Regions from separate parts of the Burkholderia anthinoferrum genome, predicted to be linked through region 1. Evidence: riboswitches for the same ligand, from Rfam matches in the RefSeq annotation. Region 1 holds a riboswitch; the other holds the start of a gene.
The links. A riboswitch is a leader RNA that binds a small molecule or an ion and turns the genes downstream of it on or off. The one in region 1 is predicted to bind manganese.
Positions count from the first base shown of each region.

Region 2: another riboswitch for manganese. It lies ahead of C5F75_RS14080 (TMEM165/GDT1 family protein); the one in region 1 lies ahead of C5F75_RS29215 (sodium:calcium antiporter).

Region 1 covers NZ_LFZP01000060.1:57,120-62,500, reverse strand. Annotated here, with positions in the region: gene C5F75_RS29225 (efflux RND transporter permease subunit) at 1-167, shown strand, start outside; gene C5F75_RS29220 (copper-binding protein) at 164-532, shown strand; gene C5F75_RS29215 (sodium:calcium antiporter) at 627-1,637, opposite strand; yybP-ykoY riboswitch at 1,702-1,875, opposite strand; gene C5F75_RS29210 (metal/formaldehyde-sensitive transcriptional repressor) at 1,991-2,266, shown strand; gene dmeF (CDF family Co(II)/Ni(II) efflux transporter DmeF) at 2,279-3,286, shown strand; gene C5F75_RS29200 (DUF1289 domain-containing protein) at 3,289-3,474, shown strand; gene C5F75_RS29195 (MFS transporter) at 3,565-4,773, shown strand; gene C5F75_RS29190 (heavy metal sensor histidine kinase) at 4,797-5,381, opposite strand, start outside.
Region 2 covers NZ_LFZP01000041.1:173,271-178,651, reverse strand. Annotated here, with positions in the region: gene pepN (aminopeptidase N) at 1-2,560, opposite strand, end outside; gene C5F75_RS14085 (DUF4136 domain-containing protein) at 2,748-3,458, shown strand; gene C5F75_RS14080 (TMEM165/GDT1 family protein) at 3,509-4,081, opposite strand; yybP-ykoY riboswitch at 4,176-4,297, opposite strand; gene guaD (guanine deaminase) at 4,432-5,381, opposite strand, start outside.

The DNA of each region.
Region 1 (5,381 bases):
TGGTCGGCGGCATGGTCACGGCGCCGCTGCTGTCGATGTTCGTCATTCCCGCCGCGTGGCTTCTGCTTCAGCGCCGTCGTGCGCGAAGCGCGGGCCGCGCGCGGCATTCCGATGCAGTTCCTTCCGGCACGAACGTGCCATCCCTTCCCACCGGAGAATCACGATGAAGATGAATCAACTGATCGCCACTGCAACCGCTGTCGTCGCGCTGACCGCTTTCGCGGTACCGGCGTCCGCCGCCGGCGACATGTCGGGCATGGACATGCCCGGCATGAAGATGTCGTCGGGCGGCGCGACGGATTCGAACGCCGCGCTGACCGACGCCGAAGTGAAGAAGGTCGATGCCGCGAGCGGCAAGATCACGCTGAAGCACGGCGCGCTGGAGAATGTCGGGATGCCGCCGATGACGATGGCGTTCAAGGCTAAGGATGCGGCGATGCTCGCGCACGCGCGTGCGGGCGACAAGGTCAAGGTGCGGATCGAGAAGGTCGACGGCACGTTGACGATCGTCAAGCTCGTCAAGGCTTCCTGAGCGTCCGGATGCGGATGGCGCCGCCGCCCGCGACCGGCGCCATGAAACGCGCCGCGCCGACGTGTCCGTCGGCCGGCGCGCCCGCCCGGCGCATTCAGCGCGTGAGCGTCAGCACCAGATATCCCGCATAACCGGCACCGTTCGCCAGCAGCGCCCAGATCGCAAGCCCGCGCGTGCGCGCGTTGATGCGCAGCCACGCGGCCGCGGCGAGCGTGATGATCACGCCGGTCAGCACTTCGGGGCGCGGCTCCCACGGCGTCAGCATGATGCCGATCGCGGGCAGCAGCGTGCCCTGGAACACCATCGCGCCGGTGATGTTGCCGAACGCGAGCGTGTCCTTCCCGCGGCGGATCCACAGCACGCTGTTGACTTTCTCCGGCAGTTCCGTCGCGATCGGCACGATGATCAGCGACAGCAGCAGCGCCGAGATGCCGAGCGCATGCGACACGCCTTCCACGCCGTGGATGAAGCCCTTCGCGCCGCCGACCAGCAGCGCGACGCCGATCAGCAGTTGCAGCACGATCGTCGCCAGGTTGGCCGGCAGACCGACGCGCGACAGGAACATCGCGTGCGGCGCCTCGGTGCCATGCCCGGCATCGACGAGCCCGGTCGACGCGCGCAACGTCAGCACGACGTACATCACGTAGAGGCCGACCAGCATCGCGGCGAGCAGCGCGCGCACGGCCCAGTTGTGATGCGGGACGAACATCGCGGCGGCCGCCAGCGAGAACGCGGCGAGGAAGGTGTTCATGTCGCGCGCGAAGCCCGTGCGTTCGGGCGCGAGCGTGCCGCGCAGCCCGCGCGAGCGGATCACGGCGAGCGTCATCAGGAACGTGGTGAGCGTCGCGAGCATCAGCGGCGCGCCCAGGATCGCGCCGACGCCGATCTCCTCGTTCACGGCCTGGTTCGATGTGCCGCCGGCCAGCGCGAGCAGCGGCACCATCGTTTCGGGCAGCGCGGTGCCGACGGCCGCGAACAGCGAGCCGGTCACGCCTTCGGAAATCTTCAGGCGTTCGCCGAGATGTTCGAGCGCATTGGTGAAGAGTTCGGCCGCGACGAGGATGACGATCAGCATGAACGCCAGTTCGACGAACATGAACGTCATGCGGCACCTCCGCAGGCAGCGGTGGCGTGGGGGAGGTGAGCAGGGAGGGACATGGGGACTCCGTGGTCGGACGCTGACGAACCATGACACATCCGCCGCCGTCCGACCAGGAACGACGCGACGTGCCGATGGTCTCGCCAGGCCGATCAGGCTGAACGCGCCACGGCCGCAGGCCGAGTGTGTTGACGCGTTCGCTTTCCGGCGGACGGAAAGCAGGCTACTCCCCAAAGACGGAAATCAGTCTAGCCGAGCGGTTTTCCTTCGACAAGCCTTCGTCTCGAAAAATATACCCCTCCACCCTATAGGGTCAGCCTTCCGGATATATACTCCCCTACCCTATACCGGAGCCGCCGATGAGTCATACCGTTCGCGAAAAACAGAAGCTGCTGAACCGCGTGCGCCGTATCAAGGGGCAGGTCGAGGCGATCGAGCGGGCGCTGGAAGAAGAGCGCGGCTGCAACGACGTGCTGCAATTGATCACGAGTTGCCGCGGCGCGATGAACGGCTTGCTGGCCGTCGTGCTGGAAGACCACATCCGGTCGCATCTCGTCGATGCGGACACGGCCGACGCGCACGAGGGCAGCGCGACCGAGCAACTGATCGACGTCGTGCACAGCTATTTCAAGTAACCGGGCCGGAACATGAACGAATTCAATGGCTCGCCGGCCGGCGGTGCGCACAGCCACGCGTTTCTGGGCGCCGCGCACACGCGCAATGAGCGAAAGACGTGGATGGTCATCGGCCTGTGCACGGCGATGATGATCGCCGAGATCGTCGGCGGCACGTTGTTCGGCTCGCTCGCGCTGGTCGCCGACGGGCTGCACATGTCGACGCACGCGGGCGCGATGCTGATCGCCGCGCTGGCCTACACCTATGCGCGCCGGTACGCCGACGATCCGCGCTTCGTGTTCGGCACCGGCAAGCTCGGCGACCTGGCCGGCTTCACGAGCGCGATCGTGCTGGCGATGATTGCGTTGCTGATCGGCTACGAGGCGATCGCGCGCCTGCTGGCGCCGGTGCCGATCCATTTCGACGAAGCGATTCCGATCGCCGTGCTGGGGCTCGCCGTGAACCTCGCCAGCGTGTGGCTGCTGAGCGGCGACCACCATCACGGGCATGGTCACGGCCATCACCACGCGCACGCGCATGACCACCACGATGACCATGACCACGACGACCACGCGCACCATGATCGCGGTTCGCACTCGGCCGCGCATCGCGACCACAACATCCGGTCGGCCTACGTTCACGTGATCGCCGACGCGGCCGTGTCGGTGCTGGCGATCGTCGGCCTGCTGCTCGCGCGTGCGTTCGGATGGGGCTGGATGGACCCGCTCGCGGGCATCGTCGGCGCGCTGGTGATCGCCAACTGGTCGTACGGGCTGATGCGCGATACGGGCGAGATCCTGCTCGACGTCAACGTCGATCGCCCGCTGACGGACAACGTGCGTCGCGCGATCGAGGCGCTCGGCGACACGGTCAACGATCTCCATGTGTGGCGCGTGGGCCCCGGGCACATGAGTGCGATCGTGTCGGTCGAATCGGGCGACGCCGCGCGCGATGCGCGTTTCTACCATGCGCTGCTCGCGGGCTTCGACGGCATGTCGCACGTGACGGTCGAAGTGATGACACCTGCGAAGGCGGCCTGATCGTGGCCGTGAAATCGCCGTGTATCGACCTGTGCGCGTTCGACGGCCGCACGGGTTTTTGTGTCGGCTGCCTGCGCACGCGCGACGAGGCGCGCGACTGGAAGAAGCTGACCGATCATCGCCGGCATCAGATACTGAACGATCGTAAGCGCCGGCAGGCGAAGCTCCAGCGCGATACGGCGGAATAGCAAGGGCACGCGTTCCCCGGCTCGGCATCGCGGGCGTGCGGTAGCATCACGGGCATTCAGCTTCAGGATTCCTGAACCGGGGAGCGACCCATGCAGACCGACTCATCGACCGGCATTCTTCGGCAGATTCCCCGCAGCGTGTGGGTGCTCGGCTGTGTCAGCCTGCTGATGGACGTGTCGTCCGAAATCATCCACAGCCTGTTGCCGATGTTCCTGATGGCGGGCCTTGGCGCGAGCGCGACGACGATCGGCCTGATCGAAGGGATCGCCGAGGCGACGTCGCCGGTCGTCAAGGTGTTCTCCGGCACGCTGAGCGACTACCTGCGCAATCGCAAATGGCTCGCGGTAGCCGGCTATGCGCTCGGCGCGCTCAGCAAGCCGCTGTTCGCGATCGCGCCGACGATCGGCGTCGTGGTGACCGCGCGGATCGTCGACCGCGTCGGCAAGGGGGTTCGCGGCGCGCCGCGCGATGCGCTCGTCGCCGACGTCACGCCCGTTCACCTGCGCGGCGCCGCGTACGGACTGCGCCAGGCGCTCGACACGGTGGGCGCGTTCCTCGGGCCGCTGCTGGCCGTCGTCATCATGCTGGCGTGGCGCGACGATTTCCGCCTCGCGTTCTGGCTCGCCGTGATCCCCGGCGTGCTGGCCGTGGCGCTGCTCGCGTTCGGCATCGACGAGCCGGCGCGTGTACCCGGCGAGAAGCGCGTGAACCCGATCCGCCGTGCGGTCGTCGCGCAACTCGGCACCCGCTACTGGTGGGTCGTGGCCGTGGGCGGCGTGTTCGCGCTCGCGCGTTTCAGCGAGGCATTCCTGGTGCTGCGCGCGATGGGCAGCCGCGTGCCCGTCGCACTCGTGCCGCTCGTGATGGTCGCGATGAACGTCGTGTATGCGTTGTCCGCTTACCCGTTCGGCAAGCTCGCCGATACGACGAGCCACACGAAACTGATGGTGATCGGGCTGGTGCTGCTGATCGCCGCCGATGTCGTGCTGGCGCACGGCGCGCACTGGCCGACCGTGCTCGTCGGCGTCGCGCTGTGGGGGCTTCATATGGGGATGACGCAAGGGCTGCTCGCGACGATGGTCGCGCAGGCCGCGCCGGCCGAACTGAGAGGGACCGCGTTCGGCGTGTTCAACCTGATCAGCGGGGTCGTGACGCTCGTATCGAGCGTCGTCGCGGGCGCGCTGTGGGACCGGGCAGGCGCCGCCGCCACGTTCTACGCGGGAGCCGTATTCAGCGCGGCGACCATCGTGCTGCTCGTGTGCGTTCGCACGTCGTTCGGCGTGGTGCGGGATCGCTAGCGCTGAACGCGGTGGCGCACGATCTAACCATCGGCGCCGTGCGGAAAGTACAGCGCGAACGTCGTGCGCCCGTCGCGGCTTGCAACCTCCACCTTGCCGCGGTGCAGTTCCATGATCGACTTCACGATCGCGAGCCCGAGCCCCGCGTTGCGCGCCGCACCGTGCCGCGACGAATCGATCCGGTAGAAGCGCTCGAAGATCCGCTCGATCTGTTCGGGCGGGATCGCCGCGCCGCGATTCGTGACTTCGACGACCGCGTAATCGCCCTGGGTCGACACCGCCAGCTCGATCGTCGACGTGGCTTGCGCGTGTTCGAGCGCATTCGACGCGAGGTTGCTCACCGCGCGCCGGAACAGCGTCGCGTCCGCGACGACCGGCGCTTCGCCGCGCACGTCGATGCGCACGCCGGCTTCGTCGGCCAGCGCCTGGAAATACGACGCGAGCCGGCGCAATTCGCCACCCGCGTCGAGTTTGGCGGCCTTCAGATGCTGCGTTGCATTGTCGGTGCGCGCGAGAAACAGCATGTTCTCGATCATCCGCTGCAGCCGTTCGCATTCCTCGATGTTTGATTCGATCAGCGTCTCGTATTCGTCCGTCGAGCGGGCGCG
Region 2 (5,381 bases), on a different contig from region 1:
GGCGCGCCGCGACCTGCGGGTTGATCGCGTCGAGCGCGAGCACCTGTTCCGCCCAGAACGCGTAGCCCGACCCGTCGGCCGCGTGGAATTGCGCGGGGTTCGCCGCGCAGAAGCTGAAGATCAGCGAGCGCGCGCGGTTCGGGTTCTTCAGGTTGAACGCGGGGTGCGCGAGCAGCTTGCGCACCTTCGCGAGCGTCGGCTGCGCGGGCGTACCGCGTTGGGCCGCCTGCATCGCGAACCACTTGTCGATCACGAGCGCTTCCTTTTCGAAGCGACGGTAGAAGTCGTCGAGCGCATGCTCGGCCGGCCCGTTCGCCCCTGCGGCGGACGCCGACAGCAGCGCGCCGAGCGCGGCCGCGCGATCGGTCATGTTGTTCGCCGCGTCGTACTGGGCCGTGGCGAGGCGTACGGCATCGGCCGGATCGTCGAGCTCGGCGAGATACGCGAGCGCGAGGTTCTTCAGCGCGCGGCGGCCCGACGCTTCCGGCGTCGGCTCATAGGCGCCCGGCGTCTGCTGCTGCTCGTATGCGGCGAGCCAGTCGGCGCGCAGCGCGGTTGCGAGCTGGCGGCGCACGAACTGGCGCGCGCGATGCACGGCGGCCGGGTCGGCCTCGGCCATCTGGTCGGCGAGGTAGGTTTCCGACGGCAGCGTGAGCGCGAGTTCGCGGAACGCCGGCGACAGGCTTTCGTCGGTCAGCACGCGGCGGAACGCGGCGACGAAGTTCTCGCCGAGCGCGAGCGGCGCGTCGGCCGCGGCACGCGCGGCGAGCGTGAGCAGCGCGCGTGTCGCGAGGCGCTGGCCGGCTTCCCAGCGGTTGAACGGATCGCTGTCGTGCGCGAGCAGGAACGCGAGATCGTCGTCGCTGTAGTCGTACTCGACGATCACCGGCGCGGAGAAGTTGCGCAGCAGCGACGGCAGCGGCGCTTCCGGCACGTCGACGAACGTGAAGGTCTGCTCGGTGTCGGTGAACTCGAGCACGCGCGTCGTGCCCGATGCGGCGGCCTCGCCGTCCAGACGCAGCGGCAGGTCGCGCCCGTTGCGGCCGATCAGGCCGATCGCGAACGGGATCAGCAGCGGGCCCTGCTGCGTTTCGCGCGCGGCCGGCGACGCGTCGCCGTAGCCTTGCGCGAGGGTGACCGTATAGCGGCGCGCGGCCGCGTCGTACGCGGTGCGCACCGACACGCGCGGCGTGCCGGCTTGGCTGTACCAGCGCTCGAACTGCGCGAGGTCGCGCCCGTTCGCGTCGGCCATCGCGTGGCGGAAGTCGTCGCAGGTCACCGCGTGGCCGTCGTGGCGCTTGAAGTAGAGATCCATCCCCTTGCGGAAGCCGTCGCGGCCGAACAGCGTCTGGTACATCCGCACGACTTCCGAGCCCTTCTCGTAGACGGTCATCGTGTAGAAGTTGTTGATCTCGACGTAGCTCTCCGGGCGCACCGGGTGCGCCATCGGGCCCGCGTCCTCGGCGAACTGCAACTGGCGCAGCACGCGCACGTCCTCGATGCGCTTGACCGCGCGAGCCGCCGATTCGACGTCGTCGCCGGCCGCCATGTCGGCCGAGAATTCCTGGTCGCGGAACACCGTCAGCCCTTCCTTCAGGCTCAACTGGAACCAGTCGCGGCAGGTCACGCGGTTGCCGGTCCAGTTGTGGAAGTACTCGTGGCCGACCACCGACTCGATGTTCGCGAAATCGGTGTCGGTGGCGGTCTCGGGGTTCGCGAGCACGTACTTCGTGTTGAAGATGTTGAGCCCCTTGTTCTCCATCGCGCCCATGTTGAAGTCGCCGACCGCGACGATCATGAAGCGGTCGAGATCGAGCTCGAGGCCGAAGCGCTTCTCGTCCCAGCGGATCGAGTGGATCAGCGAATCCATCGCGTGACGCGTCTTGTCGAGGTCGGCCGGCTCGACCCACACCTGCAGCAGCTTGTCCTTGCCGGAGCCGGTCGTGATCTTCTCCTCGATCGCGACGAGCTTGCCGGCGACGAGCGCGAACAGGTAGCTCGGCTTGCGGAACGGGTCTTCCCACTTCGCGAAGTGGCGGCCGTCGGGCAGGTCGCCCGAATCGACGAGGTTGCCGTTCGACAGCAGCACCGGGTATGCGGCCTTGTCGGCGCGCAGCGTGACGGTGTACGACGCCATCACGTCGGGGCGGTCGAGGAAGTAGGTGATGCGGCGAAAGCCCTCGGCTTCGCACTGCGTGAAGAAGTTGCCGCTCGACACGTAGAGGCCGGACAGCGTCGTATTCTGGTCGGGCGCGCACGCGCTTTCGAGCGTCAGCTCGAAGGCGTCGGGCACGTTCTCGACCGTCAGCCCGTGTTCGTGCGCGCGCACCGCGCCGTGCGGCGCGCCATCCAGCCGCGCGCCGAGGAATTCGAGCGCCTCGCCCATCAGCTCCAGGTGCGGCGCGGGCGCGGCGTCCGGATTGCGGCGCACGCGCATCGTATTCCTGACGATCGTGCGGGCCGGGGCGAGATCGAATTCGAGTGCGACGGAATCGATGAGGAAGGCCGGCGGCGTGTAGTCGGCGCGGCGGATCACGGTGGAGGAGGCGTTGTCGGACATGGTCGTCGAGATCGGTGGAGTGGGGGACGGGCCCGTCGCGCGGGCCAGGCGAACCGGGTCATTGTACAAAGGCTTGCGGCGGCGTGTCGGGCGAACTTTTTACCGCTTCCGGCAGTCCGCGTATTATCGACATCCCGTTGTCGTTCGCGCGGTGCGACGAACGGGTGACGGATCGACGAGGATCAACATGAAACGCGAATGGATTTTTCGCGGTGCGGGCTGGGCGGCGGTGCTGTGCGTCGCGCTGCTGACCGGCTGCACCAGCTACGTGACCACCCGGGTCACGGCCTTCTCCGACTGGAGCGGCAGCGACGCGACCCGCACCTATGCGTTCACGCGCACGGACGCGCAGAAGAACAGCATCGAGCAGTCGACCTACGAGCCGATCGTCGCGAACGAATTGTCCGCGTATGCGTTCCGGCAGGTCCCGCAGTCGCAGGCACGCTATCTCGTCGGGCTGACCTATTCGGTCGGCAGCGATCTCGTGACGGTGCCGCAGCCGGTCTACTATGACCCGTGGTTCATGGGGCCGGGGCCGTACTGGCGAGGCGGTCCGTGGAGCCCCTGGGGCCCGTGGGGGCCCTGGGGGCCGATGCCGGCCGGCTACGTCGCGCAAACGTACCAGGTCTTCGACTACGTGCTCGGCATCCGTATCACCGAGCGCGCGACGGGCAAGGAGGTCTACAACGTGACCGCGCGCACGACCGGCGACAACGGCACGCTGCTGTACGCGATGCCGTTCCTCGCGCGCAGCGCGCTCGCCGATTTCCCGTTGTCGAACGGTGCGGTCCGTACGGTCCGGCTGCCGGTCGACAAGCGTGGCGGGCCGGCGGCGCCGGCCGCCAACGAGCGCGCGGTGCCGGCGGCGCCGGCCTCGGGCGCGGCCGTCGCAAAGTAGCGCGGCATCCGCGTCGGCGCGGCTGCCCGGCCGCGCCGGCCCGATTCCTTTCAGATTCCGATGCCGAACAGCGCCAGCGCGCCGAGCACGACGAACAGCACGGCCGCGATCCCGTGCACGAGCTTCGTCGGCAGGCTGTGCGCGAAGCGGTCGCCGAGCAGGATCGCCGGCACATTGGCGAGCATCATCCCGAACGTCGTGCCGGCCACGACGCCGATGTAATCCTGGAAGCGCGCGGCCAGCGCGACGGTCGCGATCTGCGTCTTGTCGCCCATTTCCGCGAGAAAGAACGCCACCAGCGTCGCGCCGAACACGCCGAGCCGCGAGCGGGTCGCATGGGCTTCGTCCTCGTCGAGCTTGTCCGGCACCAGGATCCACAAGCCCATCGCGATGAACGAGAACGCGAGCGCCCAGCGCATGATCGACGGCGTGACGAGCACGCCCAGCCATTCGCCGAACGCACCGGCGAAACCGTGGTTGACGAGCGTCGCGACGAGTACGCCGAGAATGATCGGCACCGGCTTGCGATAGCGCGCGGCCAGAACGAGGGAAAGCAGTTGGGTCTTGTCGCCGATTTCAGCGAGGGCGACGGCGCCGGTGGAGATCAGGAAGGCTTGAGACACGTATGGGGTTCCACGGGCCGATGTTGTGCAAGCGAGCGACGATCCACCGCGCGCCGGGCCCTGATGCGGCGCGCAGTGAACCATCGGTCTCGCCAGGCCAACGTGGCTGCGCCCGCCATGGCCGAACGGCCAAGTCTGTTGACGGACGCCTCCGTCACGATGCGCGCCGGGGGCGCGGGACATCGAGCGGAGCGGCTACTCCCCAATGAGCGGCGAATTCTAGCACGGCGCATCGCGCGTCGGAAAGCGGCCGGGCCGCGGTGCGCCGCGCCGCACCGCATTCGACTGCCGGCATGACGACACGGCGAAGCGGCGAAGCGGCCGTGCCTGCCGGAGCGCGGCGCGGGTCGCTACGCGGCGGCCGGGCCGCGCGCGGCGCCGCGCTCGTGCACGAGTTTGCCGGCCGCATAGGTACGGTACACCGCGCGGTCGTCGCCGAGCAGCGCGAACGCGAACAGCAGTTCCTCGAGCGAATCCGCGCGCTTCGTGCGGCGCGCGAGCAGCGGCGTCGCCTGCGGATCGAGCACGACGAAGTCGGCCTCGGTGCGCGGCGCGAGCGTGCCGACCGTGTCGGCGAGGTCGAGCGCCTGCGCGGCGCCGGCCGTCGCGAGCCAGAACATCCGCGTGGCGCTCAGGTGGTGGCCCGACAGCCGCGCGACCTTGTGCGCCTCGTTCATCGTCTGCAGCATCGAGAACGACGTACCGCCGCCGACGTCAGTCGCGAGCGTGACGGGCACGTCGTATTCGCCGGCCTTGTCGAAATCGAACAGGCCGCTGCCGAGGAAGAAGTTCGACGTCGGGCAGTGCGCGACGACGGTGCGCGTCTCGGCCATCCGGCGGCGATCCTCGTCGTCGAGGTGGATGCAATGGCCGTACACCGCGCGCGGACGCAGCAGCCCGTAGCGGTCGTAGATGTCGAGATAGCTGCGGTGGCCGGGGAACAGCTCGGCCGCCCATTTCACCTCGTCGACGTTTTCCGCGACGTGGCTTTGCACGAACACGTCCGGATGGCGGCGCGCGAGTTCGCCGCACGCCTCGAGCTGCGCCTCGGTCGACGTCGGCGCGAAGCGCGGCGTGAGCGCGTACATCTGGCGGCCCTTGCCGTGCCAGCGGCCGATCAGCTCGGCGCTGTCGTCGTAGCCCGACTGCGCGGTGTCGCGCAGGAATTCGGGGCAGTTGCGATCCATCAGCACCTTCCCCGCGATCATCCGCAGGTCGCGCGCGTCGCTCGCCGCGAACAGTGCATCGGCCGACTGCTTGTGCACCGTGCAGTAGACGAGCGCGCTCGTGGTGCCGCACG